DNA from 2 places in the Priestia sp. AB genome. Region 1 is predicted to be linked to the other one. Evidence: riboswitches for the same ligand, from Rfam matches in the RefSeq annotation. Region 1 holds a riboswitch; the other holds the start of a gene.
The links. A riboswitch is a leader RNA that binds a small molecule or an ion and turns the genes downstream of it on or off. The one in region 1 is predicted to bind cyclic di-AMP.
Positions count from the first base shown of each region.

Region 1 (15,600 bases):
TATCTCCTTCTTTTAACGGCTTGCCATTCGGCACAAATACATTACCGGCCGTTTGGTATCTTTCAAGCTTGTCCGCATTTTCATCAATGTACTGAGCCATCGACCAATTTACTTTGATTCCTTGTTCTGCTTGAGTAATAGCTGGTTTAATAACATCTGATAAGTCCATTGTTCCATAATCTTTAAGGGCTGTTTCTACCCCTTTTAGCGTACCAGGAACTCCAACTGCTTTTCCTGTTATGTGACGCTTACTGAAAGGGATGACTTTTCCCTTTGAATCTAAAAACAGCTTAGGCGTGACATCAGCTGGTGCCATTTCACGGCTGTCTAGCATCGTAATTTTATCTTTCTTTTTTTCATAAATCATCATAAAGCCGCCGCCGCCGATACCTGACATCATCGGTTCCACAACGTTGAGAGATAATTGAATGGCAGCTGCCGCGTCCACAGCGTTTCCGCCTTCAGCTAAAACTTTCCTTCCCGCTTCAGCAGCCAGCGGGTGAGATGCCGCTACAATTCCTTGTGTAGCACCTCGTTTCATTGAATGGTCGACACCCGGAACTTCAGCAGCAGCTGGTGTGACAACTAAACTTAAACTAAATAATGCAATAACCAACATCTTCATAACCTTCACCTGGGTCTCCTCCTTCAAATACATTATTTCACATCGTCTGAAACGATGGATTTAGCAAGAAATAAATTGGTTTATTATGATATTTCTTACATATGTGTATAAATAAAAAGCAAAGTAAATCAGACCTTTGCTTTTTTTAGTTAGTCGCATGTTTAACTTTTCTCTCTATCTATTTACAATTATCTATATTTTCTAACAATTTATCCATAGGCTGATAGTTTCTTACTATTTTTGGAATTATGTAGACTGAACGCTCTAATAATGTAGAAAATCTAGCAGTTAAGAAGTCGTTGGACTTACATGCACTCCTTAAAATTTCTATAAATATTCTCATTGTTATATAAAAAGCAATTCTTTATGAAAATCAGCATATGTTTCCTAAAAGCCAAAAATAAAACAGGACTTTTGATTCACCGTCCTGTTTGCAGCATGTTTTCGACTTTTTTAATATCCGCGTGAGTAGGATTGATTTCCCAGGCATAGGCGATTTGTTCTTTCGCTTTTTCCATTTCTTTTAATTGAATATAGGTTTTTGCGAGTTCGAGCGGCAGCATAACCCCTTCAAAGCCAAGATCTTGTGCCCGTTGCAAGTAAGACAGCGATTTTTCGTAATTCCCTCCAAACATAAGCGGAGTTTCCCGGTATTTTATTCCTCGAACGAAGTGCGCCAAGCTTGAAGATGGATTTAATGTTAATGCCTGATGAAGAGCTCTGTCCATTTCTAAATTTAATACCATTTTTTCAAAAATAATTGATTCTTCGATTTGCTTTGCTAAACAAACCGCTAAGTAACAGTACAAATCAGATGCTTGAGGTTTTTTCTTCATTTCTTGTTGAATTTCGCGCTTGATCTCTTTCCACTTACCCTCTTCTAGCTGATTCATGACGTATTCTACATGTATTCCCACCACTTTGCCCTCCTTTTCCTCTTTATCATAAAGGATTTCTGCAAAAATGAAAAAAGTAAGTGTTCTTCATTTTTCTCAAAAGATCGTTACCGTTAAAAAACAGGCAAATTTCTCAATCACTTAACCCAATTAGTACATAGGATATAGAGAATTTTATTAAAGGAGGTTACACATATGGGCGCAAAAGGCGGTTTTGGTTTTTCATTTATCGTTGTTTTATTTATTCTATTAGTAATCGTAGGATGTTCTTGCTACTACTAATTTTTAGAGGGGATGAACATCATTCATCCTCTTATTTCAAAAAAAACCATGCTTTCGCATGGCTACATACCGATTAGATGAATGAGTAGAGGAACTCATTGTTCGGCAATATTGAAGAAATTTTTGGTTTTCACTTCCGCCTAGTATGCCCTTTTTGACGGGGGCTATGCGCAAATAAAGTTAACGTTTAAAAGCGAAAGCCAGACGCACCTACAATAACAAGTAAAACAAATAACACAACGATTAACGCAAAATTTTGTTTTCCCACGTACCATCCCTCACTTCCTGTTATCTGCTTTTAGTGTATACAACAGCTTGGCAAAATGTTTAGGACAGGGGTGCGGATTTTTTTAACGGGAAAAACCTTCAAATTCCGCCAAAAAAGTGAATCATATTTTTGTTTCTTTCGTTATATATAGTAAGAGATTTTTTTACTATAAAAAAGGGGGGCCTTTAATGCGCCGACATTCTAAATTGCCCATTGTTCTTGTCTTTGCCTTCTTTTTATTCATCGCAACTGTTTTGTGCGTAACCTCTTATATGTCTTGAACGTATAAATAATATAAAAAAATCGCCTCATCGAAGGCGATTTTTCTACCCTAGCATTATATCTTCATTTGGATAACGAACGGCTTCACGCTTTTGCTTAGATAATGAAAACGCAAGCGTTAATGGCCCCACTTTTCCTAAAAACATGATAAAGATAATAATCACGCGTCCAAAGTACGAAAGTTCAGGAGTTGCTCCCATCGATAAACCTACTGTTCCAAACGCAGAAACAACTTCAAACATAATTTTTACAAACGGCAGGTTTTCCGAAATATTTAACAGGAAAATGGCTCCAAATACAAACATAATTGAAATCATCGTGATGGCTAGTGCCTTAAACACGTGAAGAGGAAGAAGTCGTCTCTTTAATAGCACAATATCTTCCCGGCTTCGTAAAAATGCCCATACAGAAAAAACAATCACCACAAACGTTGTTAGTTTAATACCGCCTCCTGTTGACGCACTTCCTGCACCAATAAACATTAATAAGACCATTAAAAAGACCGTTGCGTCATGCAGGTGAGCTAAATCAATTGTATTAAATCCCGCGGTTCTTGTCGTTACCGCTTGAAAATAAGAAGCCCATACTTTGTCTCCTAATGATAAATTTCCGAGCGTATGCGAATTGCTGTACTCTAAGAAAAAAATAAAAAGCATGGCAGTCACATTAATCGCAAACGTGCTGATAATCATAATTTTTGAATGCAGCGTTAGTTTTCTATACGATTTTTTCACCCACATATCAGCAAGAACGGTAAACCCTAACCCACCAATGATGAACAAAAAAGAAATCGTTATGTTAATAATAGGATCTCCAACATACTGCACTAAGTTATCAGACAGTAGCCCAAACCCTGCGTTATTAAAAGCCGAAATTGAATGAAACAAGCTAAAGAACAGCCCCTTAGACCATCCGAATTCCGGAACCCAGCGTATTGCTAAAAAGATAAGTGCAACAAATTCAATTAAAAATGAAAAGATAAACAGCCTTTTAACTAGCAGGACAACTCCGCCGACGCTCGTTTGATTTAATGCCTGCTGAACGAGCATACGCTCTTTAAATCCAATTTTTTTACCTAGCATCATAAAAATCAACACGGCAAATGACATAATGCCAAGACCGCCTATTTGAATTAACAGCATAATAATGATTTGACCGATGACGGTAAAACGGGTACCTGTATCTACGACGGCTAAGCCGGTTACTGTCATAGCGGAAGTAGACGTAAAAAAGGCATCTACCCACCCGATTGGCTCAGTAGTAGAAAAAGGCATCATCAATAGAAGAGCACCAATAATAATTCCTCCGCCAAAAATGGAGACAAGCAGCTGCGGAGGAGTGAGTTTAATGATTTGTTTTTTCATAAGTTAAACTCCTTCTTCTTCAAAACGGTTCAAATCGCGGTTATGTCCGATGACAATCAGCATATCTCCTTGTTCAATTATTTCATGCGCGGTAGGCGAGATCACCATTTCCCCGTCTTTTCGCTGAAAGCCGATAATATTGCAGCCGTACTTGGCACGAATGTTTAAATCAAACAGCGTTTTATTATGAAGTTTCTTAGAGGCGACAATTTCGACAATACTATAATCCTTTGACAATTCAATATAATCAATGATTTTTTCTGACACCACGTGATGAGCAATACGCTTAGCAATATCGCGCTCAGGGTGAATGACTTTATCCGCTCCTATTTTTTCGAGCACTTTTTGATGATACATATTCACTGCTTTTACCCATACTTGCTTAACGCCCATATCTTTTAAAAGCATCGTTGCCAGCACGCTTGCTTCGATATCATCTCCAAACGAAATAAGAGCATGATCAACATTGCGAATACCTAGCCCCTTTAAGCTAGCTTCATCAATCGCGTTTGCTTGCACAACATATGTAGCTGAGTTGCTAAATTTATTTACTACCTCCTGATTGCGGTCAATAGCGAGCACATCCACATCCAGATTAGCAAACTCTTCAACCAAACTGCCTCCAAAACGACCTAATCCCAATACAGCAAACTGTTTTTTCATAATGTATTTATTCCTTTCTTCAACTGCTGTGTGTTCTCTTAGCTTATACTTTTTCTAAAAAATTACATCTTTTTCTTAAAAAAAGCGCAAAAAAACACAGGAAGGCTCCTGTGTTTTTCCACACTCTTCCCCCTCAAAACGCTTGCGAAGTTAGCTGTCGGGTTCGGGTTTTAAGAGTAACCCTACCTTTTTAAGGATTCACCCCGGAGCACAATATGTGCGTAAATAATGGGTCCTCCGCTCCGTAATGGATTAAGCGATTTTTATTTAAATGTCTATGATCTATTTTTTAGAATAATCGATTCGATTCATGATACGTTTCACTTTACGAAAGCTATCTTACTCCTGTGGATTTTGTCTGTCAAGATATTTTTAGCGAAGACCTCACTTGCCCTGCAAGCTGCAAAAATCATATAAATCTAAACTGACAATCATTTTGTGAAATTGATCAAATAAATTAATAACAGCTAAAAGCTCTAACAGCTGCGTATCACTGTAAAATTTCTTTAATTGATTCATATCAGCATCCGTCAACTCCCTTGGACGCACCCGGTATACATCAATAAATCGAAACAGCAGTCGATCTTTTTCTTCCAGCTCTTTTTCTCTTAACACTTTTTGATTAAGCGTCTCATCGCCTACATATGACATGCTCATACACGTCTCACAGCCGTTAACACCTGCTAGATAAAGCCTTATTTTTTCCTTAGTCTCTTTTTCTACTATATCGCTGTTCCAAAGCGTGTCGTAAAGCTCATCATACAATCTTTTTACATGCGGAATTAAATTCAATGCTTTTTCAAAATTTGTTCCCTCTTCGTTTGCTAACAAAACTCTTGCCATTTTTTACTCACTCCTTTTTAATTATTATAGTAAGAAAAATGGAAATTTTAGATTACAGATAAAACATCTTAGCTACTATTACTAATCAAATGAAACGTTAATGAGAAAGAAGGTTTTCAATTGAAAATTGATGAAATTGATTTATCGATTTTGCAGGCGCTGCAGCAAAACAGCCGCCTTTCCTTACGAGAGCTAGGAAAACAAATTAACTTGTCTCCTCCTTCGGTGGCAGAGCGAGTACGACAGCTAGAGAGCTTTGGCGTTATAAAAGGGTATACGATTGATATTGATTATGAAAAGCTGCATTTGCCCGTGTCATGTTTTATTGAAGTAACGATGAAAAACGGAGAGCACGAGCGTTTTAAACGATTTATTTCTCAGTATCCCTACGCTTTATTCTGTGAACGCATCGCCGGGCAAGCCTGCTTTATTACAAAGCTTCAGCTTCCTCACCTGCACGTACTCGAACAATTTATTAACGAAATTACACCTTATGCCAAAACGATTTCACACATCGCCCTTTCTCACGTGGAGATGGCTCCTGCATTATTGCGTCATTTAAAAGATGAAAAGTGATTGAAACGTAACGAAAAAATCCCAACGATTGGATTGATCGTTCGGATTTTCTTTCCACTAAACTACTTTTGTCCCAGCCTCTTTTATTCGTCCAACAGCATAAAAAATAACCCTCCAAAGCTGGAGGGTATAAATTTTCCGAATAATGAAAGTTTTACAACTTCATTTTATCAGGTGACGACATTTCTGTCTACTTAAAAATGTAAAAGAGCTCTCTATTAATAGAAAGCTCTTTTACCTGCTTGTTTTTTGAAAACAATCAATCTATATAAAAGGGAACTACCTAAGGCTGAAAGTCACGTGAAACCTTGGCAGTTCATCCTGCATATACCGGTTGATATGATTCAAAACAAGTTCTTTCATCATTTCTTCTTTGACTTCTGATTCCGTTTTTTTATCTTTTTGTTTTAAAATAAGAATATAATAGACTTTACCCATTTTAATGGGCTCACTACTCTCTCCGATGTGCTGTTTTTTTAAAACATCTATAAAAGAGGGAGATAGACTTGAAAGCTTTAGATTATCAGCATTCTCTATTTTGCTGACTGTCTGGACATCAGCATATTTTTTTTGAACGTCCTGAAGAGATGTTCCTTTTTGCAGTTCAGCCGCAGCGGCAGCGGCATCATGTAAAGTAGAAAAAGCCAGCTGCGTAAAAGATACGCGCGTTAGATCGTTTTCAATACGTTTATAGTAAGCAGTTAGTTCATCAGACGTAATTTGTTTGCGGAAATATTCTTCTAATTTAAACTGATTCGTTAGCTGGTTGGTTACATCACTAGAACGAATATTTAACACTTCATAACCTTGTTTTCTTGTATCCTCGTTATATGAGCGTTTAATTTGCTTCCACATATCCTCGACTTGTTTTTGTACTTTATCGCTTGTCTTTAGATGTGAAATTAAGATTTTTTGCATAACAAGCTGCCGCAATAACTCTTTGCGGTAGCTTGTATCATTTAGCGGAGCATCTGGATTTAAGAACCCTTCAACGGCTAAAAAACGGTTGAATTCAGCTCCTGTCACCTTGCCTCCCTCATACGCTGCCAGTTCTTTGGTAGAAGATAGCTGACTAATTTCTACAGAAGGAAACATCGTGTTTGAATGCTTCCCTCCGCAGCCGGTTAAAAATCCGAACGCTGTTAATACTGCTAGTAGCAGCTTTAACGGTGTTGAACTCATCCATTGTTATCCTGCTGTTCTGAAAGCTTCAGAGAAATAGTTTGTTTTTTTCCATTTCGGTACACGTCTAATTTTACCGTGTCTCCTACTTTACGTTTTGTGTATAGATATTGACGTAAATCACTGGATGTTTTGACTTCATTTCCATCGATGGCAACAATCACGTCTTTTGATTGTAAACCTGCATCAGAAGCAGAAGAGAATGGTTCAACCGTCGTTACGACAACTCCTTCAGACGTATCGCTGGTTAGGCCTAGCTGGTTTTGTTTTGTTGCAGCTGAAAGCTGACCTACATCTTGAAGACCTACCCCCATATATGGACGCGTTATTTTTCCGTTTTTCATCAGCTGTTCAATCGTCGGCTGCACTTCATCACTTGGAAGAGCAAAGCCGATGCCTTCTACATTGTCTTCTGAAATTTTCATACTGTTGATACCGACTACTTCACCGGAAGAATTGATCAAGGCACCGCCGCTGTTTCCTGGATTAATCGCCGCATCCGTTTGAATTGCATCTACGTTCCAATTTTCTGAAATAGGGACAGAGCGTTTTGCTGCGCTCACGATACCTTGTGTGACCGTACGAGAAAATTGTTCACCAAGAGGATTTCCGATTGCAAGCACCGTTTCACCTGCTACTAAATCCGATGATTTCCCGAACTTCGCCACTTGTTCAACATTTTTGTCAGACATCTCAAGCACCGCTAAATCCGTTAGCGCATCAGCTCCGACAATCTTAGCTTTTTCTTTTTGTCCGTTTGAAAGTGACACTTCTACTTCGCTTGCGCCGTCAATAACGTGGTTATTGGTCACAACGTATGCTTTTCCATTTTCTTTTTTGAAAATAACACCGGAACCCGTTCCTGCTTCTTGCGTTTGGGTATCTCCAGAAAATGGATTTGTTTGCTGTTGAATATTGTTCACGCCTACAACAGCAGCTGATACTTTATTTACAACTGAAACAAGATCTGACTGATTCACGGTTGTGCTTACTGTTCGAGGCGTTGTGCTCGTTGTTGTTGCGGTTTGAGTCTGCGTTGTTTGATTCGCTGTTTGCGTATCAGCTGAATCCATTAACCCCAGCTGCGGAGCACCGTATAGCACAATTCCTCCACCTAGCACTGCTCCGGCGATAGAAGATGCAATCACTGGAAATAAGCGTCTTCTTGGAGGCTGTGATGATGACGCAGGCTGATACTGATCGTAGCGCTGCTGGCGGTTTTCATATTCTTCTTTTCGTTCTTGCTCTCTTTCATAATCACGTGGATCCATGAAAAACACTCCTTTTAACGTAGCAAATTTTATGTTATCTATACTATAAAATAAAAGTTTGGGATAAGTATCAAAACAATGTGTGAAATTGTGAAAAATTTCTTTATAACAGCAAACACGTAGTATAATAGCGGGTACATAGACCTTTAGAGAAACGCGCACATATGGCGTAATATGCTTTATTTACCTTAATTTTCATATATTCAGAGGAAGGTGTCAAATTTGAGCTTTACACTATATTTAGTAGAGGATGAACAAAATTTAAACGAAGTTTTAACCCTTTACCTTCAAAAAGAAGGCTGGGATGTTCGCTCATTTTTTAACGGCACGGACGCCAAAGAAATGATTACAACCCCTCCGCATCTGTGGATTTTAGATATTATGCTGCCTGATATTGACGGGTATCAGCTCATTCGCGAAATCAAGCAGCAAACGCCACATGTGCCTGTTATTTTCATCTCAGCCCGCGATGCCGATATTGACCGGGTTCTTGGGCTTGAAATGGGCAGCGACGACTATTTATCAAAGCCTTTTTTGCCTCGTGAACTAGTTATTCGAGCAAACAAACTGCTAAACCGCGTATATGGTTCCAATCAAAAGAAAACCGGCACCATTACGCTGACTCCTTATGAAATCGATTTACATACCCGTACAGTCAGTGAAAATGGAAAGCCGATTGATTTAACGTCTAAAGAATTTGATTTTCTCGTCACTATCTCAAAAGACCTTGGACAGGCTTTTTCACGGGAGCAGCTGCTGAATCTCATTTGGGGAGAAGATTATTTCGGCACAGACCGAGTGGTGGATGATTTAGTAAGGCGCGTGCGTAAAAAAATGCCGCAAGCACGAATTGAAACGATTTACGGATACGGATACCGGATGATGAAAGCATGAAAAACAAGTCGCTTGCATTTCAAATTTGGCTCGTCATCTCCGGTATTCTACTGCTTATTTCAATTTTGCTCGCTATTTTATTCCCAACGACGCTCAGGCAGTTCTTCACGAATGAAATTTATACCACTATTGAAAATGAACAGCATATTTTAAAAGAATACGGACTGCCCAGCCGCTCAGGTGAATACTACTTTAGCAATGAAGACAGTGAACCAACACTTGGAAATCGAACCGTCGATCATATTTTATTGCCTGAACATGCGGATATCTCTTATTTTTCATCACGGGTGTTGCCTCAAGACTTTTTGAGAAAAGCCCAGGAAGATGCAATCAGCCAGCGAAAAATCGTCGCTCGCTATGAAAAAGATCTTGGCAACCGGACGCTTTTTTATGTAATTCGAAAAGTAAGCGTAAACGGACAGCCTGCTTTTTTGCTTTCATTTTCGTGGGATACGTATCGCAACGCGCTCACTTCTACTCTGTTTAAACAGCTGCTTCTTGTAATTTCAATTGTATTTCTATTCAGCTGGCTTCCATCTATTTGGCTATCAAGATATTTAAGCAAGCCGCTTGTATCGCTTGAAAAAGATGTGAAAAAAATTGCCGAACAAAATTGGCATGAGCCCGTTGCAGTCAACCGTTCCGATGAAATTGGCAAGCTAGGCGCCTCCATCGAGCAAATGCGCAAAAGGCTCGTATCTAAAGATGAAGCACAGCAAACGCTGCTTCAAAATATTTCACACGATTTAAAAACACCGGTTATGGTGATTCAAAGCTACGCTCAGTCGATTCAAGACGGCATTTATCCAAAAGGTGATTTATCTCAAACGGTAAAAGTTATTGAAGATGAATCCAAAAATCTTGAGAAAAAAATCCGCGATTTGCTTTACTTAACCAAGCTTGACTATATGTCCACTCATCAGCTTGCACAAGATGACTTTGATTTTACTGCACTTCTTCATGAAGTAGTGGATCGCTTGCGGTGGAGACGCCCTGAAATACAGTGGGAATTTGACGACGAAAACGCAACAATTAAAGGAGATAGAGAACTGTGGACAAAAGTTCTTGAAAATGTACTCGACAATCAGCTGCGCTATGCCGAGACGAAGGTTTCACTTTCACTTGCTAAACACCAAACGAACGTTCAATGTACAATCAGCAACGATGGTCCGCCGATTGATCAAAGCGTGCTTCAACACTTGTTTGAACCGTTTAAAAAAGGAGCAAACGGTGAATTCGGTATCGGCTTAAGTATCGTAAAGCGTATTGTTACGATGCACGATGCAGCCATTACGGCTGAAAACACAGACACCGGAGTAACGTTTTCACTTACTATTCCTATATAAACTAAAAAAGCAAGGGATTCGAATCCCTTGCTTTTTTATGAAAAAATTGATGTATAGGCATAAAGAGCCGGTGAACCGCCTGAGTGGACAAACACCACATTTTCATCCTTATTAAAATAACCTTTTCGAATTAAATCAATTAGACCAGCCATCGCTTTTCCCGTATACACAGGATCCAATAAAATCCCTTCCGTACTGGCCACAAGTTTGACTGCTTCCACCATCTCTTCTGTCGGAACAGCATACCCTCGACCTACGTATTCATCCATACATACAATCTCTTCTTTTTTAAAAGGCGTTTTACTATGTAAATGATCATAAAGTTCACTCGTCAGCTTGGCAACTTTTACTTCTTGCTCTTCTTTAGCACGACTGACATTCATTCCAATAACAGATACGTCACTTTGAAGACCTTGAAAGCCTGCCACTAATCCTGCATGCATGCCTCCGCTGCCGCTTGTACAAACTACGTGGTTAAGCTTTATTTGCTGCTCATAGCTTTGCATAAGCAGTTCTTGTGCACAGGCAGCGTATCCGGTTGCACCGATAACATTCGAACCTCCTACTGGAATTAAATACGGTTTATGACCTTTTTCAATTAGCTCTCGCTCTACTGTTTTCATTTCGGCTGTCAAATCAGAACCTTCAGCGACAAACCGCATGTCATGAGCGCCTAATAAATGATAAAGAAAATAGTTTCCTGTGGGCTGACCGCTTGCTTTATTTTCGCCTTCTTCTAATACGAGCACGCATTTCATTTGTTCTTTTACAGCCGCAGCGAGCGTCAAACGACAGTGATTGGATTGTATCGCACGTTACAAGCACGTCTGCTCCTTGCGCTTTTGCATCAGCTACTAAATATTCAAGCTTGCGCGTCTTATTTCCGCCCCCTGTCAGTCCAAGCATATCATCTCGCTTCATATAAATTGAAGGTCCATTTAACTGCTGAGATAAAACCGATAGCTTTTCTAAAGGTGTAGGGGAATCCGTATATTTCCTTCTAGAAAATTGAGTTAAGTTCATGCTCTCATCCTCTCTTTCATATTTGTTCTATTTTACCATATAGAAGCTTTTGAAGAGCTTTTTACGAAAGGGCTTTCTATAACTTGTATACATAAGAACAAGTAGTCAACATACATTAAACCATATAAACAGTTTGAAGGAGTGTTTTCAATGAGTGAAAAAGCAGTACTTTGCAGCGTCTCACGAGTAGTCAAATCACAGCACATTTTTCCAAATGACCTAAACAATCACCACACCCTTTTTGGGGGGAAAATTGTCGCTGACATGGACATGACGGCTTCTCTTTCAGCAGCTAAACATTCCCGAAAGACGTGTGTTACGGCTTCCATTGATCACGTTGATTTTATCGAACCCGTCACCGAAGAAGATTTTATTTCATATGAAGCATTCGTTGTTGTCACAGGAAAAAGCTCCATGATTATTTTTGTTAAAGTGATTGCCGAAAATTTGTTAACGGGCATTAAGCGTATTGCAGCTACTTCTTTTCTCACCTTTGTTGCGTTAGAAAACGGGAAACCTGCCTCCGTTCCTCAAGTTATTGCTCAAACTGAAGAAGAAAAAAGCCTTCAAAAAGTAGCTCTTGAACGAAAAGAGTCCAAAAAAACGCAGGTTGAGCACAGCAAAGCGATTGCGAGCATTTTATCTAAATCTTTGCGCAGCAGTAATTAAGCTCTTCATCTAAAAAGCAGCTGTCTGCTTTTTAGACGAAGTTTTTTTAGTTTTCACATTGTTATTTAATGTAATATGCGATATATTGGTTTTATGAAAAATAACATTCAACCTCTCAAACGACTTTCTTTAAGGGAAGAAGTCTATCAAACACTTAAACACAATATTGTCATGCTTGAATTTCAGCCGGAACAAAAGCTTCAGGATAAAGAACTGGCTGAGCAGTTTGGAGTTAGCCGCACTCCTGTTCGAGAAGCATTAAAAAGGCTTGAAGATGAAGGCCTTGTCCAAACGACACCTGGCTCTTCTACAAAAGTGGCTCCATTAAACCTTGAGGAGGCAAAACAATCTTTTATTGTCGTCGCAGCTCTTCATGCACTTGCTGCTAAGCTGGCTTGTACTTCGTTACAAGAAGAAGATATGGGCGAACTAATCAAACACAATCAATCTCTAGAACATGCAATCAAAACAAGAAATGTCCTTAAAGCGATCGAAGCGGATGAAACATTTCATTCCATCTTTTTAAAACGGGCGAACAATATAGAGCTAGAACGTGTTGTAAAACAAACAAGCGCCAAAATTCAGCGTCTGGAAATCGCTCGTTTTTCGTCTCTTGCTAGTCTTGCTTCGGTTGATCAGCACAAAGAAATCATAAACGCTTGCGGTCAAAAAGATGCCGCACTGACATCGCAGCTTGTGGAAACGAACTGGCTGACGCTAGGTGAAGCGCTGACAAGTGAGGAGGAATCCAAGTGAAGCCTCTTTTATTAGGCATTGCTGCATCATTCTTTTTTGCTTTTACATTCGTTTTAAATCGAGCGATGGATTTATCCGGAGGCAGCTGGGCGTGGAGCGCGTCGCTGCGCTATTTTTTTATGGTACCTCTTTTGCTTGTGCTCGTTTATTTTTGGGGTGGTATTAAACCTGTGGTAGCAGAAATAAAAGCTCAGCCTCAAAAATGGCTGCTTTGGAGCACGGTTGGATTTGGGTTATTTTACGCTCCTCTTTGTTTTGCTTCAACCTACGGTCCCGGCTGGCTTATTGCAGGAACTTGGCAAATCACAATTTTATCGGGGTCTCTCCTAGCTCCTTTGTTTTACAAGGAAGGAAAGAAGCGAGGCGGCATTCCCTTCAAGCAGCTAGGTTTTTCGTTTATTATTTTAATAGGAGTTGTGCTCATGCAGCTTGAGCATGCGACTGAACTGTCGGCCGCTACTGCCTTGCTTTGTACCATTCCGATTTTAATTGCCTCTTTTGCATACCCGCTTGGCAACCGTAAAATGATGGAAGTTTCGTCACTTAATACGTTTCAGCGCGTGCTTGGAATGACGCTTTCAAGCCTGCCGTTTTGGATTATTCTTTCTGTCTATGCCTGCGTGACCGATGGACTACCAAAAACAACTCAGATTTATCAAAGCAGTTTAGTTGCTTTACTTTCAGGAGTATGTGCAACAGTTTTATTTTTTGCAGCAACCGACCTTGTTAAAAAAGATTCTCAAAAGCTAGGTGCAGTTGAAGCTACACAATCGATGGAAGTTTTATTTGCCCTGCTAGGAGAGGTCTTCCTTCTATCAAGTCCTTTGCCATCGATTCTTTCTTGGGTTGGAATGGGAGTTATCATAGCAGGCATGGTCCTTCACAGCTACCAAACAAGTCATAAAAAAGCTATACCGCAAAAAGAATTGACCCACTAATTAATAACAAAAAAGAGCGTCTTAGTCGGCGCTCTTTTTGTTTATACAACAGACCTTCTTTCTAAATTGAAGACATTCACCTGCTCAGCATCAAAGCGGCTTAGCAACGAATCTACTCCGTACTCAAGTGCAAAAGCACGTTCATTTTCTGAAATCGGAACGGCCTGCAGGAACGTTACTTTTTTATCAGATAGTTCAATCGTTGAAAAATTATCCCATAAAAACGGCGGAATCAGCAAAATGTGCTGCATATGAAAGCTGTCATCAAGAACTGCAATAACGTCTTTATAAATAGCTCCTGGGAAGATGGACACATGAGATTTCATCATATGGAAAATACAGTTTGCTAAAATAGCAGAATAAATACCGAATTCCTCATGACAAGCCCCAACGATTTCAATTCGAAGCGGGATCCCTCCAACTGTATAGCCTGTCGGACATTGATGTCCACCGAGCGTTGCATACGCGGTTACGTCTTGACGCGGATGGTTTTCACACGCCACAACGTGAATACCATGCTTTTTTCTTTCATCTGAATAATCTTCAATTCGATCCTTTTGACCAAATACATCTATTGCTTTATGTATAATTAATTCTTCATCTTTTGTAAAATTACTCATAAAAAACCTCCTTGCTTGCGACCTTAAAAAGCTCCCTACTGTACAGCATATACTACTGCACTCGCTTACGATATAGTTTTTAGAAAATGTGATAGAAATGTTATCGTTTCGTAACATACTATGATATTGTATCAAGAAGCAAACGAGAAACCTTAACCAATTTTTTCTTTTCCCATAAAAAATAGAGCCTGCACCATGGCAGCCTCTATTTTTTATGACATTATTATGAAATAATTTGCAATTCTTTTGGGTACTTCGTTAACGTTTCGTATCCATCTTTTGTAATGATTACATCATCTTCGATACGCACGCCTCCAAGTCCTGGAATATAGATACCCGGTTCAATTGTATATACCATGCCTTCTTGAAGCACATCATCATTGTTACGGCTCATTGAAGGAAACTCATGCACGCTAATACCAAGACCATGACCAAGACGATGCAAGAAATACTCTCCATATCCTGCTTCTGTAATAATATTGCGTGCTACCATGTCCAAGTCGCCAATTCGAGTGCCAGGCTTGGAAGCTTCAAGTGCTGCCTGCTCAGCGCGCTGTACCGTTTCATAGATTTCTTTTTGCTTATCATTAATAGACTTGTAAGCAACTGTACGTGTAATATCTGAACAGTATCCGTCTAGCACTACACCTAAATCGAACAGAACCATATCTCCTGGCTTTAACGTGCGAAGACCTGGGTTCCCATGCGCTTCTCCCGTTTTTTCACCAAATAAAACCATCGTTGAAAACGACATCTCACGAATTCCTTTTCGCTTTAGCTCGTATTCAATTTTAGCCAGAACATCCATTTCCGTAACGCCTTCTTTTAAAGCAGCTACGCCCACTTCTACACCAAAATCAGCTAAGGCAGCTGCCTTTTGCAGAATCTCAACTTCACGCTCATCTTTAATTAAACGCAGCTGATTTAACTTCTCTTCTGCTCCGACTAGCTCAGCGTTTGGATATAGGCTAAGCAGTTCTTCGGCTCTCGCATACAGCAGCTGCTCTTTCTCTACAGCAACCTTTTTCACATCTATTACGTTTCGTTTATGTAAAGCTTCTTTAATAAGTTCCCAAGGATTTTGATGATCTTCATATCCAAT
Region 1 covers NZ_JAQMYN010000001.1:962,114-977,713, reverse strand. Annotated here, with positions in the region: gene ggt (gamma-glutamyltransferase) at 1-634, opposite strand, end outside; gene POF52_RS05000 (tetratricopeptide repeat protein) at 1,045-1,542, opposite strand; gene POF52_RS04995 (YjcZ family sporulation protein) at 1,717-1,803, shown strand; gene POF52_RS04990 (YjcZ family sporulation protein) at 1,991-2,071, opposite strand; gene POF52_RS04985 (TrkH family potassium uptake protein) at 2,398-3,717, opposite strand; gene POF52_RS04980 (potassium channel family protein) at 3,721-4,380, opposite strand; cyclic di-AMP (ydaO/yuaA leader) riboswitch at 4,505-4,649, opposite strand; gene POF52_RS04975 (carboxymuconolactone decarboxylase family protein) at 4,765-5,223, opposite strand; gene POF52_RS04970 (Lrp/AsnC family transcriptional regulator) at 5,344-5,799, shown strand; gene POF52_RS04965 (peptidyl-prolyl cis-trans isomerase) at 6,079-6,981, opposite strand; gene POF52_RS04960 (S1C family serine protease) at 6,978-8,252, opposite strand; gene POF52_RS04955 (response regulator transcription factor) at 8,475-9,146, shown strand; gene POF52_RS04950 (sensor histidine kinase) at 9,143-10,492, shown strand; partial or broken gene POF52_RS04945 (D-cysteine desulfhydrase) at 10,528-11,515, opposite strand; gene POF52_RS04940 (acyl-CoA thioesterase) at 11,666-12,184, shown strand; gene POF52_RS04935 (GntR family transcriptional regulator) at 12,260-12,940, shown strand; gene POF52_RS04930 (DMT family transporter) at 12,937-13,878, shown strand; gene POF52_RS04925 (suppressor of fused domain protein) at 13,920-14,498, opposite strand; gene POF52_RS04920 (M24 family metallopeptidase) at 14,722-15,600, opposite strand, start outside.

Region 2 (15,600 bases), 120 kb from region 1:
GAAGTTAGAGAGTGATTTTGCTGTAAAAGTACAAAAGTTTGATTTGAAAAATGATGATATTCGCGTACGTTTAATTTCGCGCAGTGAATAAAAAACCTTCCAATTTGGAAGGTTTTTTTGTTAACGATCTTGGGAAATCAGCGCTTCTAATACAGGACGGTTTTTAGCAAATCCGACGGCATATACCGTATATGTTCGATTCGGACGAAGGTTCAGTGCCGGGATTTCGAGTACTACATTTTTGGTTCCTGCTATGCGCACACTAAGTTGAACATGCATGGGGGACAAAGGCAAATATTTTGTGACTTCTTTAAACTGCACTCCAGAAAAAATGACGTCTCCGCCTCTAGCCGCAATATCCACAGCAGGAGCATCAGGAGAAAGGTGCACAAACCGAAGCTTTGTTTCTCCACTTGGTACATCCGTATTGTCATAGATAAACAATAAATCAAGCTTGTTTAGCTCATCTACCGCTGCTACCGTGTAATTTTGGTTTCCTTCAAATGTAAATGATTCCGTTAAAACAGGTCTTCCCGTTTCTCCGGCGGGATAAATAGAAATTGTATATCTTCCAGGTTCTTGTAATTCAATATAATCTGTTTCTTGTTTATAAGTTAAGTTGCGAATCACTCGTTTGTTGTTAATATAAATATCTACAGATGGAGAATCTGGAGAAGCGTGAAGTATACGAATTTGCGGCGGATTTACGCGCAGATTCGTATTTTCAGAAGAAGTTAAGATGGCCTGCTGGATATAGTACAAATGCTTTTGATAATAATGAATATGCTTAGATGGATCACTATACTTATAGTAGTTAGCTAGAAAATCGTATTTCATTGCTTTTTTAATATATTGATCAAAGGAATAATTAGCCATATGTTCAGCTCCCTTATTGTCGGAGTATAAAAACATTTCCATACGTAACCAAACATATGCTAAAACTCATAATTTATGCCGATCACTGATCACTCCCGAGACCTCCAAGAAGAAACAATGAGCCAAATGCCCTCTATGTGCATATACTGAATCAAATTATTGACTGAAGGCTTATTGTATGACCGAAATTAGTATAGAAAAAAGGAGTGAGAGCATGCGCGATTTTTATGCTCGGATGCTACGGTTAATTATGTTAAGTTTTTTACTGCTGCTACTTTTAATTCAATTTACAGAGCGCTCTACTTCATTTATTCACATTACCCCCGCGCTAAATAAAGTAACCGAGCGAATTGAGCTGATTACCTATGATGAATAAATGTATGTTTTCTGCGTTTCGATATGTACTTGTTCTTTATGCTATCTGCTTTACATTTTTATTTGTTAGTACAGTTCCAAGCCTATTTGGTTTCACCGTGACCGTTCAAGAAACGGATTATCACCATCTGCATCGCGGAGATATAGTTGTCTTTAGAGACGAATTATCTTCTTCAAAGAATGAACTTGTACTGGCCCATAATCCAGAGCTTGATGTACTGGTTACAGCTCAAAGAGATTCTTTGCCTGCTTCTTTTAAAGTGATTGGAAGCTACGCATACCATCTCCCGTATATAGGGGTCATTATTGAGTTTCTGAAAGATTTTACTACGTTACTGGTAATGGGAAGTATTTTACTTTTGTTGTTTTCGTATACGCTGCAACCCAAAAGGCGAATATGGCGTAAGAGAAAGTAAAAAATGGGCGAATGCACATACAGGACAATCAACTAACGCATATAAAGTACAGTGTACGAAATGAATAAAAAAAACAAGAGGAGAGATTGCTATGTATAACTACGATTGTTACGACCCATGCCATCACGGAGGCTATCACCACCTATATGATACTTGCCACTATCCAATTAGCTATCCAATTGGCGGTTATCATCATTGCGGAACGGGTCAGTCATTTGCATTAATTGTTGTGCTATTTATTTTATTAATCATCATTGGCTGCACCTGTTTTTGCTGATTAGGCCTCATTTGCTCGCATGTGCGAGCTTTTTATAACAGATAGAAAAGGACAAACTTATATATAAATTGTTTAAATAATAAAAAAATTTTGCCAAATCAACATTTACCATATTATACTATAGCTAGTAACTCAATAAGCGAAGGTGAATATATGGAAAAGGAAAAAGTATTTCAACAGCTATTTTCAATGTCATTTACACCAATGCTCGTAATGAATATGGATGGAGATATTCAAATTTTAAATGAAGCGTGCTGCCATCTTTTTAAAACGACGGAAGAACGGCTTCTTTCCTGTAATGTATTTGAAGAGCCAAATCGCTTTTTTATTGAAAAGCATGAAGTGGAACCGTTAAGAAAGCAAGAGGAAGAAGTTGTTTTACTTAAGAAAAAAGTAGATCAGCAGTTTCCGATGCACATCCATATTCAACGCACGGAAGGGGATATTCCGCTCTTAGTTGTTCAGTGGAAAGAGTTTTCCTCAAGTATTGAAAAGCAAGAGGAAGTCATTCGAAAAATGAAGCAATATAAGCAGTTTGTCCAGCAAAGTCAAGATGCATTTATTGTAACAAGAGAAGGTAGAATTCAATATTTGAATCCCGCTGGTGTTAAACTTCTTGGCGGCGAGAAAAAAGAAGAGTATATCGGGCGTCCTTGGCTTCATTTTATTCACCCCGAACATTTAGAAATCGTAAAAGAACGAATGGTTCAGCTGATGAATGGAATGTCCGTGAGGCCACGTGTTGATGTGAAACTATTGACTAAAAAAGGAGTCGTCATTATTGAATCTTCGGCAACCAAAATTAAGTTTGAAGGACAGGATGCCATTCAGTATATTATTCGCGACGTAACGGATCGAAAAAAATATGATGAAATGGCAAGCAAATCTGAAAAGCTTACAATGGTGAGCAAGTTAGCGGCAGGAGTAGCACATGAAATTCGTAATCCAATGACGGCGATTAAAGGGTTTATTCAGCTGTTAAAAGCATCGAAACAGTACAACGAAGAATACAATGATATTATGCTTGAAGAATTGAATCGCGTCGAATCCATTATTCAAGAATTTTTAACGCTGGCCAAGCCTAAAATTGAAAATTCATACCACCCCAAAAGTCTCAATCAAATCATACGTCATGTGACATTATTATTAGATACACACGCTAATTATAAAAACTGTCGTATTATTAATGAGATTAGTGATGAGATTACAATCTTTTGTGAAGAAAATGCGCTTAAACAAGTTTTTATTAATTTAATTCAAAATGCGCTTGAGTCAATGAGCAAAGGGACAGTTAAAGTCACCGTTGAGAAAAGAAATGAATACGGCATGGTCATTATCGAGGATGAAGGCTGTGGAATTGATGAGCAATCTTTAGCTCGGCTAGGTGAACCGTTTTATTCTACTAAACAAACAGGAACGGGGCTAGGGTTAATGATTAGCTACCGAATAATCGAACAGCATCAAGGACATATTTCATTTGCGAGTAAAGTAGGAGTAGGAACAAAAGTAGAAATTGCTCTTCCGTACATTAAAGAACCAGTGAACATTTCATAGCGCTTGCTATTCGTTCACTGGTTTTTATTTACTTGGAATAAAAACGAATGTTTTTTAAATATTTTATTTTAATGTTCGTGTATATTGTTGACTAAAGGATTTGTTTTTGATATATTATCAAATGGCTAGAAAATAACCGAATGATAATAAAAAAAGAAAATTCGGTCAATAACTTTTATCTTTTACCCAAAGAAAAAAAGATGATGGGAGAATGTACAATGAACTCAAATTATGATGTTATTGTGGTAGGGGCAGGACCCGCTGGGATTTTTACTTGCTATGAGTTAACGTTAAAATTACCGGAAGCAACTATTTTATTAATCGATAAAGGACACGATATCTATCGACGTAATTGTCCGATTCTTCAGAAAAAAATTGAAAAATGTCCGCCTGCGGTTGGCAAAAAAGAGTTTGCTGGCTGTTTGCCCGCTTGTTCTATTACAAATGGTTTCGGTGGAGCCGGCGCATATTCAGACGGGAAATTTAATATCACCAGTGAATTTGGAGGTTGGATGACGGATTATCTGTCTGAATCACAGGTGGTAGATTTAATTAAATATGTGGATGAAATTAATTTAAAACACGGAGCAACCGATACGATTACGGATCCGTTAACTGATAAAGTTCGTGAAATTGAAAAACGCGGATACGCAGCAGGATTAAAGCTATTGCGTGCCCAGGTGCGTCATTTAGGAACAGAGCAAAATTTAGAAATTTTAAAAAGCATTTATGAATACTTAAAAGAAAAAATTGATATGCAGTATAAAACGGAAGTAGCCGATTTAATAACAGAAAAAGAAGACGGTCAGCATATCGTGCGCGGTATCGAATTGAAGAATGGTGAAAGAATTACGGCTGATAAAGTGGTTGTTTCACCAGGTCGAGACGGCTCGAAGTGGATGAGCGACTTACTAAAAAAACGCCGTTTAAAAATGATTAACAATCAAGTGGACATCGGAGTTCGAGTCGAAACATCTAACGTTGTTATGGAAGAAATCAACAAGCACTTGTACGAAGGGAAATTCATTTATAATACGTCTGTAGGTACAAGAGTCAGAACGTTCTGCAGCAATCCTTCAGGACATGTGGTAGTAGAGAATCATTCAGGGATTATGTTAGCAAATGGACACGCATACAAAGATCCGAAGCTTGGAAGTCAAAATACGAACTTTGCGCTGCTTGTCTCTCATAAATTTTCGGATCCATTTGATCAGCCGAACGAATATGCGCACGAAGTATCAAGATTAGCTAATATGCTGTCAAACGGGGGCTTAGTTGTTCAAAAGTATGGAGATATTTTAAAGGGCCGTCGTTCAACAGCGACTCGAATTAAAGAAGGCTTTTTAGAACCAACGTTAAAAGAAGCTGTACCTGGTGACTTGGGCTTAGTACTTCCTTATAATACGATGAAAAGCTTAATTGAAATGACAGAAGCACTGGATCATGTAACGCCTGGGTTAGCATCTGAACATACGCTATTTTACGGTGTGGAAGCGAAATTTTACTCCGCCCGTCCGAAGTTAAACGATAAGTTTGAAACTGAAATTTCTGGTTTATACGTGGGAGGAGACGGAGCTGGTATTACGCGAGGGCTCGCGCAGGCAAGTGCGTGCGGTGTGTGGGTAGCGCGTGACATTGTTGAAAAATTAAAGAATCGCAAAGCAAGTTCTGAACCTGTTACTGTATAAAAAAAAGAGGCCGTCAGGGCCTCTTTTTTTTATGTGTTAAATAACGAGAGCGAATAAGTAAAAAGTAAAGAACTTGTACCGCACCAACTCCGATAGTTTTATATGATAATTACCCGCTCCTTTTTTAAAAGATATTACGGAATCCATCCTTCTATCGTGAACAGAATTAAATAGAATAAGGCGAATTGATAATGTCCATTTCTTTGCATCAATAAATTCAGTGAAATTTTAGGGAGGGTATATCAAGCAATACAAGGATAAAATCAGCAGTTGAAAAGAGTTATTTTTTGATGAGTAAAATATTTATGAAAGCAATAAAGTACACGGATATTAGAATAATTATGCGAATTAATGAATGGGAGTTAATGAGAAGAAAGTTCACTTTACAAACTATTTTTTGAATTAATTTTTTATCTATTAGATTATAAGTCTTGTTAAATAAGTATTTGTGGTTTATTGAAATACGATGTAAATATTTTAAAATATAACAATTATCAACTTTTTATGATAAAATCATGCATTTTTTTTGAATAAAAAGTTGACAGAAACATATAAAATGAATTTTAATTAAAGTAACAATTATTATCATGCAAAAATATTAAAGAAAATTATTTGCTTAATCTCTTTTGTTTTATAAGAGAACGGGGGACCCATAATTTATGAGTAATGTACTTGGGGTGAATCTTGAATGAATCAAGTAGGGTAACTCACATACCCGAATCCGACAGCTAACTCCGTAAGCATTCAGTGAGGGAATAACAGGTCTATGACACCGTGATATTCTCATGGTTTTTTGTATAGCTAAAAATATTCCTGAACTATTAATCTGAAAATTTTTAATATATTGTATATTTTGAGTGTTATCGTTCTCAATGCATGGTAAAATAAGTATGGTAGTTAGAATTATTCTAATATAATTTATTTACGGGGGGTAAATCTATGAAGCTATCGACAAAGATCATTATCGCGCTAATTGCTGGTGCTGTTGTAGGAGTGTTGATTAACGCTTTTGCTCCAAGTGCTTTTGCTCCGCTGGACAAGTACTTGTTTACACCGCTTGGCCAAATTTTCTTAAGCTTAATTAAAATGCTTGTTGTACCAATTGTGTTTTTCTCTATCACGTTAGGTGTAGCAGGTGTGCCGGGAGTTGGTCTCATTATGCTAGCAATGGTATTGAGTTCGGTTGGCTTGCCTGTAGCAGGTATCGGATTGATTATTGGAATTGATCGCTTGCTTGACATGCTTCGTACATCTGTAAATATTACGGGAGACGCTGCGTGTGCCGTTATTGTGGCTGAGTCAGAAGCAAAACGTATCGATAAATCTGTAACGCAATCAGCTTAATAAGCGTAAAAGCTCTAGCTATATGCTAGGGCTTTTTTTATTGGCAAGAAACTCTTCGTTTCAGCATACAGTTTAATAAGAGTGTATGTTTGAAAGGAGAGTGCGGAAATGAATAAAACTCATGTAATAAAGCCGCTGCTCGACGACGACTACCCAGTTATTTCATATGGAAAAGGAATTTATTTGTACGACCAAGATGGAAAAAGGTACATAGATGCTTCGTCGGGGGCAGTTACAGCAAGTATCGGACACGGCGTAAAAGAAATTATTGATGCGATGACCGATCAGGCACAGAAAGTTGCGTTTGTATATCGGTCGCAGTTTACAAGTGATCCAACAGAAGCCTTAGCTAAGAAACTATGTGAATTAAGCAGCAATCATTTCCAGTGGAGCTTTTTTGTTAACAGCGGGACAGAAGCGACTGAAACGGCTATGAAAACGGCAATTCAGCATTTTCAAGAGCAAGGAAAGCCAACCAAAACAAAGGTTTTGTCACGCTGGATGAGCTATCACGGTATTACAATAGGAGCTCTGTCTATGTCAGGGCACGTTGGAAGACGAAAACGCTTCTCGTCTTTGCTTGAAGATTATCCTTCGGTTTCGCCTCCTTATTGCTATCGATGTCCGTTTCATCAAACCTATCCATCCTGTAATCTTGCTTGTGCAAACGAATTGGAAACAGTTATCAAACGAACCGGCCCTGAACATATTGCTGCTTTTATTACAGAGCCCATTGTAGGAGCAGCCGGAGCAGCGCTTACACCTCCTCCCGGTTATTATGAAGTGATAAGAGAAATTTGCGATAAATATGATGTGTTATGGATTGTGGATGAAGTCATGACTGGAGTTGGGCGTACAGGCGTAATGTTTGCGTATGAGCACTGGGGAGTTAAACCAGACATCATGACGCTTGGAAAAGGAGTGGGAGCAGGATATACGCCAATAGCCGTTACGTTGGCTAGCAGCAAAACGATTGAACCTATCATGAACGGATCCAAATTAATTATGAGCGGACATACGCTAAGCGCTAATCCGCTGTCATCCGCTGTAGGGATAGCTGTTTTAACCTATATTGAAAAGCATGATCTTGTTCAAGAAGCAGCGCTGAAAGGAGACTATTTAGTAGGGGAATTGAAGAAGCTTCAACTTCTTTACCCTATTATTGGTGATATACGTGGCAAAGGCTTACTAGTTGGTCTTGAGCTTGTGCGAAATCCAAAGACGAAGGAGCCTTTTTCATCTTCGGAAAATATGACGGCGCGCGTAATAAGTAAAGCCCAAAAAAATGGTCTTCTCCTTTATCCTTCACAAGCAGGAACAGACGGAGTAGAAGGAGACGGTATTATTATTGCGCCACCATTTACGATTACTCATCGTCAGCTTGATGAAGCGGTCGATCTGCTTTCGAAAACATTGCATGAAGTGCAAAATGAAAAACAGAGAAATGAGGTGAAATGAGTGACAAAGGTCGAAAACTCATTTCAAAAGATCACAACTGTGGAACAAGCGATTGAATACGTGGATCATGCGGCTACGCTGATGATAGGAGGATTTGGAGGAGTAGGCAGCCCGCCTTCTCTCATTGATGGTCTGATTGAAAGCGGAAAATCAAATTTTACATTGATATGTAATGATTCAGGCTTTCCTCATATTGGTGCGGGAAAATTGGTAAGCCAAGGAAGAATTCAAAAGCTGATTGCTTCTCATATTGGATCGAACCCAGTGGCTGGAACGCTGATGACAGAAGAAAAGCTGGAAGTTGAGTTTTCTCCTCAAGGAACGCTTGCTGAACGGATTCGAGCGGGAGGAGTTGGACTCGGAGGAGTACTGATTGATGTAGGAATAGAAAATGACATTATTCAATTTGGAAAAGAAAAAGTGGAAATAGACGGCAAGACATTTTTAGTGGAAAAGCCGCTCACGGCCGACGTTGCTTTTGTGTATGCAAAAAAAGCAGATCCATTCGGCAACTTGCTTTATGATAAAAGCGCTCGAAACACTAATCCGTTAATGGCAATGGCAGGTCGTATAACTATCGCTGAAGTGGATGAAATTGTTCCTCTTGGGGACATTGACCCAGAGAACGTGATGACGTCAGGTGTATTTGTGGATTATATTGTCCCTTCAAAAGGAGTGAATTGGAAATGGGTTTGGGAATAGATATTCGTCATCGTATTGCAAAACGTGCTGCGGCTGAAATCAAAAACGGCATGATTGTTAATTTAGGGATTGGCATTCCTTCTCTTATTCCTAATTACGTACCAAGCGCTGTTCATGTGATGTTTCATGCTGAAAATGGAATTTTAGGGTTAGGATCTTCCCCTCCTTTAGGTGAAGAAGATGAGAATGTTTGCAATGCAGCAGGCTATCCAACAACTACCGTTCAAGGGGCTTCATACTGTGACAGTGCTACAGCCTTCGCGATGATTCGAAAAGGATACGTCGATATGACCATTCTTGGTGCGTTGGAAGTGAGTGAAAAAGGGGATTTAGCTAATTGGATTGTGCCAGGTAAGCGAGTTCCTGGGATAGGAGGAGCGATGGAATTAGCTCAAAAAGCGAAAAAAGTCATTGTGCTAATGAATCATACGAGCAAGACAGGAGAACCGAAGCTGGTTAAGACGTGCTCTTTACCTCTGACTGCTTCGGGCTGTGTGGGATTAGTTATTACAGATCGGGCGGTTTTTAAAGTAGAAAAAGATGCGCTTCTTCTAACAGAGTTAATGTCTCCTTATACTGTAGAGGATATTTTGAGTTCAACAGAAGCGACAGTTCGCCTGAGTGATCAATTGATTACGATACCATAAGGAGGACCATTACATGAACATACAGCAATCTATTCATAACTGGATGACAGAGCATCGTCAAAGTGCAGTGCGTTTACTCAAGCGTTTCGTAGAAGAAGCAAGCGTACAAGGTTCTGAAAAGCATGCGCAGGCAATTGTCATTGAACGCCTTCGACAGCTGCAGTTAGATATTGATATATGGGAACCGGACGAAAAAATACTTCGCAGCCATGAAGCTTTTGCCTCCAACCGTTCTACTTTTCGAGACAGTCCGAATGTGGTAGGCGTGTTAAAAGGGAAAGGCGGAGGGAAATCCATTATTTTGAATGGGCACATTGATGTAGTGCCACCCGGAGATCTTTCACAGTGGACGGAAGACCCTTATACGGCTGTTGTAAAAGATGGAAACTTATATGGACGCGGAGCAACGGATATGAAAGGAGGAAATGTGTCGTTACTTTTAGCTATTCAAGCGTTGAAAGAGCTAGATATTTCACTAAAAGGAGATGTTATTTTTCAAAGCGTAGTAGAAGAGGAAAGCGGAGGTGCAGGAACACTTTCCTGTGTACTTAGAGGGTATAAAGCAGATGGTGCCATTATTCCAGAACCAACCAACATGAAGATCTTCCCTAAGCAGCAAGGCTCCATGTGGTTTCGAGTGACCGTGCATGGAGTAGCAGCACATGGAGGGACTCGGTATGAAGGCGTGAGTGCGATTGAAAAAGCAGCTGTCGTGCTTAAACATATTGAGGGTCTTGAAAAAGAGAGAAACAGCCGAATTACGGATCCGCTCTATAATAAAATCCCCATTCCCGTGCCGATTAATATCGGAAATATACAAGGCGGAACGTGGCCTTCTTCAGTCGCTGATCAAGTGATATTAGAAGGCAGGATAGGAGTTGCTCCGCATGAAAAAATGAAAAATGTCAGAGCAGAAATGAAATCCTGGCTTGAACTTTTGCCTCAGCGTGATGAGTGGTTTGCTGAGCATCCTGTCGACTTGGAATGGTTTGGGGCCCACTGGCTTCCCGGTGAAATTGAATTGGAGCATCCGCTTATGACCTCTCTTTCGTCCTCTTTTTATCAAGTGAAACAGAAACAGCCGATCATTGAAGCATCTCCTTGGGGAACGGACGGAGGGATACTGTCACAAGTAGGGGATATTCCAACAGTTGTTTTTGGACCGGGAGTAACAGAAGTGGCCCACTTTCCGAATGAGTATATTTGTATTCAAACGATGCTTGACGCAGCAGAAATTATTGCTCTCACTGTAGCAGACTGGTGCAGTATTGCGGACTAAGCTAAAAAGGAGAGGATACAAACAAATGGGGAAACAAGAAAATATTTGTCAACCAACCTTTGCTATGACTCTTTTTTTAGATGAATGTAACAAGCGTCTGAGAATAGATGATTACCGGGGAAATGTAAACGATATTTACAGCTATATATATAAAGAAATTGAGAAGAAAACGTACGAAAAGTGGATTATAAAAGCACGTGCTGAACATCTGCTGGACTGGATAAGCTTGGGATTTTCTTTAGAAGCAACTGTTCCCTACTATTTTAACGGAAGCGACGCGTATCTTTTATGCTACTATACGTCTCAATCCCGCCGAGACAGCGGGGAGACGTTAAAAGAAACAGAGCTGCTTCAAGATGTGTTGAATTTGTCGACATCTGATTATTCTTCATTATCGAATCAACTGATCATGCGCCGAGCCATTTCATCTGACGCTAAACAACTTTCTCAGCTCTACCGTCAAATCTTCACAGTGTATCCTACTCCCCTCTACGAAGAAGAGTATCTCTCTAATTTGCTTCAAGAAGATAGCTTGTTTTATATCATAGTTGACAAGAACGATATCGTTAGCGCTGCTTCTGCTGAAATTGACTATGTCTATCACAATGCTGAACTAACGGATTGTGCGACTCTCCCTGCTTACCGAAAGTATGGATTCATGAAGCATTTATTAAACGCACTAGAGGCGGAGCTAAAACAGCGGCATATTTTTTGTGCATACACAATAGCGAGAGCGCTTTCATTCGGGATGAACGCCGCCTTTCAGCAGCTTGGCTATACCTATACGGGAAGGTTAACGAATAATTGTTACATTTATAAATCGTTAGAAGATATGAACGTATGGGTGAAGGATCTGTCAAAAAGTAAAGGGTGAGAAATAATTAACCAATTTATGGGCTGTAACATATAACAATAGTAAATCTTCATAAAGGAGCGATTGTATGTTATATGATTTATATAAGCCGTCCCGACACTGGAAAGATATTGAGTTATGGAAAGATGTTCCTGAAGAAAAATGGAATGACTGGATTTGGCAATTAACAAACACAATTCGAACATTAGATGATTTAAAAAAGGTTATTAACTTAACTCCTGAGGAAGAAGAAGGAGTACGCATTTCAACCAAAACCATTCCGCTCAATATTACGCCTTACTATGCATCTTTGATGAACCCAGATGATCCTCGCTGCCCCGTCCGTATGCAGTCTGTTCCGGTTGGCAAAGAACTTCATAAAACAAAATATGATCTAGAAGATCCCCTAGATGAAGACGAAGATTCTCCAGTGCCAGGGCTGACTCATCGCTATCCTGATCGCGTTTTGTTCTTAGTCACCAATCAATGTTCCATGTACTGCAGGTACTGTACTCGAAGAAGGTTTTCAGGACAAATCGGAATGGGCGTTCCAAAAAAGCAGTTAGATGCTGCGATTGCTTATATCGCCAAAACACCTGAAGTACGAGATGTACTCATTTCAGGCGGTGATGGCTTGCTGATTAATGACAACATTTTAGAATATATTTTGAAGAATTTACGAGCTGTTCCCCATGTGGAAATTATTCGGATTGGCACAAGAGCACCCGTTGTGTTTCCACAGCGAATAACAGAAAATTTATGTGCCATTTTAAGAAAATATCATCCAGTATGGTTAAATACTCACTTTAATACATCCATTGAAATTACTGAAGAGACAAAAAAAGCATGTGAAATGCTTGTCGATGCAGGCGTTCCAGTTGGCAATCAAGCGGTTATTTTAGCTGGGATTAATGACAGCGTAGCTATCATGAAAAAGCTTATGCACGATTTAGTGAAAATACGCGTTCGTCCTTACTATATTTATCAATGTGATTTGTCAGAAGGAATTGGGCATTTCCGCGCACCTGTTTCCAAAGGGCTTGAAATTATGGAAGGGCTGCGAGGTCATACTTCTGGCTATGCTGTTCCAACGTTTGTTATTGATGCGCCAGGAGGAGGAGGAAAGATTGCAGTTCAGCCAAACTATATTATTAGTCAAAGCGCAAGTAAAGTTGTTCTGCGAAACTTTGAAGGAGTGATTACGACGTATCCGGAGCCAGAAAGCTATGTGCCTGGGCGTGCAGATGATTATTTTCGAGCTGTTTATCCAGCATCGGATGCTAAAGATTCTTCCATCGGCATCTCGGGTCTTATGAATGATGCTCAATTCAACCTTGTACCGGAAGGGTTAGGGAGAGTAAAAAGACGTAAAACATATGAAAGTGACAGTGCTCACGAAAGTCTAAAAGATAAACGTGAAAAAAGAGATGAATTAAAAGATAAAAAGTTTAAAGCTCAATTGAAAAAAGACGTTAAAAGCGACGATGCTCCATCATCTTAAGGAGGTCCTGTAATATGACTGTTCAATGCGCATGGTGCGAAGAAGAAAAAGCAGTAGAAACAACCAATACCGCATACTGGGAATTGCCAGATGGAACGAGAAGTATTGAAATTACTCATATGCCATGTATCAGCTGTTCAGGTTGCGGGATGTCATATCAAGAAGAAGAGATCATAGAAGAAGTGGAAACACAGCTGCTTCTTGTCGATACAAAAAAACTTGATGAATCCATTCGGTATGATGAGCTATTAAAAGTGCCAAGATTATTAAAGCGCAACTACTTTAAATTCTAAAAAGCCGCCCCTTATTTTGTAAGGGGCGGCTTTGCTTATTGATAAGCCTTTGTTCCAGCAGTGCGCAGGCTGTAGGCGTGTTTTAAAGCCACTGTAACAGGACGGAAAGTTGGAAGTTCGACTTCGTCTATTTTCGAAACGGGCAAGAGACCAACAGACGTGCTCGTAATAAAAACTTCATCAGCGTCTTTTAAAAAGGAAGGAGTCATATTTTGTTCGCGGATTTGAATGGCTTGTTCCTGCGCACATTCCAGCACGTTAGCGCGCGTAATACCGGATAGAATTTTTCTTGTGGCAGGAGTCGTGAACAAGACGTTGTCTTTTATCGCAAATACATTGCTGCTTGACCCTTCGGTTATGTATCCGTCTTTTACTAAAATAGCTTCTTTACATCCTTTAGAAGCCGCAGCTTGTTTGGCAAGAAGGTTAGGAAGAAGGTTCAATGATTTGATATAGCAATTAGCCCATCGTTCGTCTTCCAAAAGAAGCGTGGAAATGCCTTTTTCATAGGCTTCTTCAGGTGTTTGGCGAGGGTGGCGTATTGTGAGTGCTAATTGTGCAGGTACATCGGGAAATAAATGATTTCGAGGAGCAATCCCGCGCGTAACTTGAATATAAATATCAGCGTCTTTTAACGTTGATTTTTCCATTGCTTGATGAATGATGTCCTTTAGTTCTTGTCTTGAAACCGGCAGCTCGATAAAGATTGCCTTTGCACTTCTTTCTAAGCGGTCTAAGTGACGTTCAATTGAAAACGGAACTCCTTTGTATACGCGAATAAATTCATAAACACCGTCTCCAAATTGGTGACCGCGTTCATCAATTGGAATAACAGCCTCATTAATATCTCTAAACTCTCCAGCATAATATGCTAATTCCATCTTGAAAAACTCCCTTCCTTTAGATATTAAAACGTTAACATAAAATTCAGCAAAATGAAATTATTTACTTGGCTTCTCCAAAGAAAATGAAAAAAGTCATACTCCTTTAGGAGTATGACTTTTATGAAAACGTACGTTTGAAAGCTAATGAAAATTTCTGAATGGCTTTTTTAGGTGTAACAAACTGGACGATGAGCTTAGTACCGGTGATGAACCAATCGACGATACGGCTGCCGAGAAGCATCGTTACTAAAATGGACAGTGCGATTAAGACGATAATTCCCCATGAGGTTGGCTCTAGACTTTTTGAGAAGTCAGTTGTAAAGAACCATTTTAAAATGAAGCCGTGCAATAAATACACGTATAGGGATCGCTGTCCAATGCTTGTTAAAGCAAAACCGCGCGTTGGAATTAAAGCCATAAAGGCAAAAGATACAAGAAAAGCAATTCCATAGTGAGAAACGCGCATTAAAAATTCGGCCACATTGTCGTACGTGTTCGTTCCATACAGCATATCTGTGTAAGCCGTGTCGTCTAAGAAAGAATAGCTTCCAATTAATGTCACTAGCAATACGATGGATGCAATGATTCGATTTCGCGCTGTCAAAAGATTTGTAAAAGGCTCTTGTCGCTGCGACAAATAGTAGCCTAAAAGGAAAAACGGGAAGAAGACAAACATTCGGCTAATGCTTAGAATTTTATCAAATCCGTCAATATCAATGAAGCCCATTGCAAGTCCAAGCGAAATAGAGACAGTTAAGCTAATCCACATCGGGAATTTCGCAAAGAAAGGAAGCATTAATTTCCAAAAAATTAAGCTCAGTAGGAACCACATTGCCCATCTAGGAACCAAATATTGAAGCGTGTACGTTTCATCTGTATAAAGCACACTATAATAAAGGGTATAGATAGTTTGGAAAGCTAAGTAAGGAAGAGCCACCTTTGTAAATATTTTTTTGTAATAGCCTTTTTTATGAAAATTTTTTGAGAAATAACCTGCTAGTAAAATAAAGACAGGCATATGGAAAATAAAGATAAAGTGATAAATGGACAGCATTCCGCTGCTATCTGTTCGGTACGGAGAAATCATGTGCCCAAATACAACCAAAAAAATTAATACAAATTTAGCATTATCAAAGTAAGCATTTCGAGTATTCATAGTATTATTTTTCCTCAACATATGCTGATGTAAACCTCCCACCAACAAAATTTATTTAAATGGCGATTATTGTTAGAATAACCTTTCACTACGGAATTAAAACATGAATTCTTCTTTTTTGCAATTACATAAAGGTTTGAGAAACCTGTCGAATCAATGCTTTTGTTATAAAAACGATGTGTTTTTGTTACAAATGTCTTTTTGAAAAAAGAAAAATATTGATATAACAATATTTATTCGTTACGCTAATAGTGAAATTTGTTTTGCAACTGTAACATGAATTTAATATTTTTTGTC
Region 2 covers NZ_JAQMYN010000001.1:843,232-858,831, forward strand. Annotated here, with positions in the region: gene POF52_RS04270 (YpmS family protein) at 1-91, shown strand, start outside; gene POF52_RS04275 (DUF4397 domain-containing protein) at 121-876, opposite strand; gene POF52_RS04280 (hypothetical protein) at 1,091-1,252, shown strand; gene POF52_RS04285 (hypothetical protein) at 1,242-1,667, shown strand; gene POF52_RS04290 (YjcZ family sporulation protein) at 1,759-1,944, shown strand; gene POF52_RS04295 (ATP-binding protein) at 2,098-3,498, shown strand; gene POF52_RS04300 (NAD(P)/FAD-dependent oxidoreductase) at 3,717-5,186, shown strand; cyclic di-AMP (ydaO/yuaA leader) riboswitch at 5,790-5,945, shown strand; gene POF52_RS04305 (cation:dicarboxylate symporter family transporter) at 6,126-6,530, shown strand; gene POF52_RS04310 (aspartate aminotransferase family protein) at 6,639-7,988, shown strand; gene POF52_RS04315 (CoA transferase subunit A) at 7,989-8,690, shown strand; gene POF52_RS04320 (3-oxoacid CoA-transferase subunit B) at 8,675-9,337, shown strand; gene POF52_RS04325 (peptidase) at 9,351-10,616, shown strand; gene ablB (putative beta-lysine N-acetyltransferase) at 10,642-11,490, shown strand; gene ablA (lysine 2,3-aminomutase) at 11,558-12,970, shown strand; gene POF52_RS04340 (YokU family protein) at 12,985-13,263, shown strand; gene dat (D-amino-acid transaminase) at 13,299-14,144, opposite strand; gene POF52_RS04350 (acyltransferase family protein) at 14,266-15,303, opposite strand.
Region 2: another riboswitch for cyclic di-AMP. It lies ahead of POF52_RS04305 (cation:dicarboxylate symporter family transporter); the one in region 1 lies ahead of POF52_RS04980 (potassium channel family protein).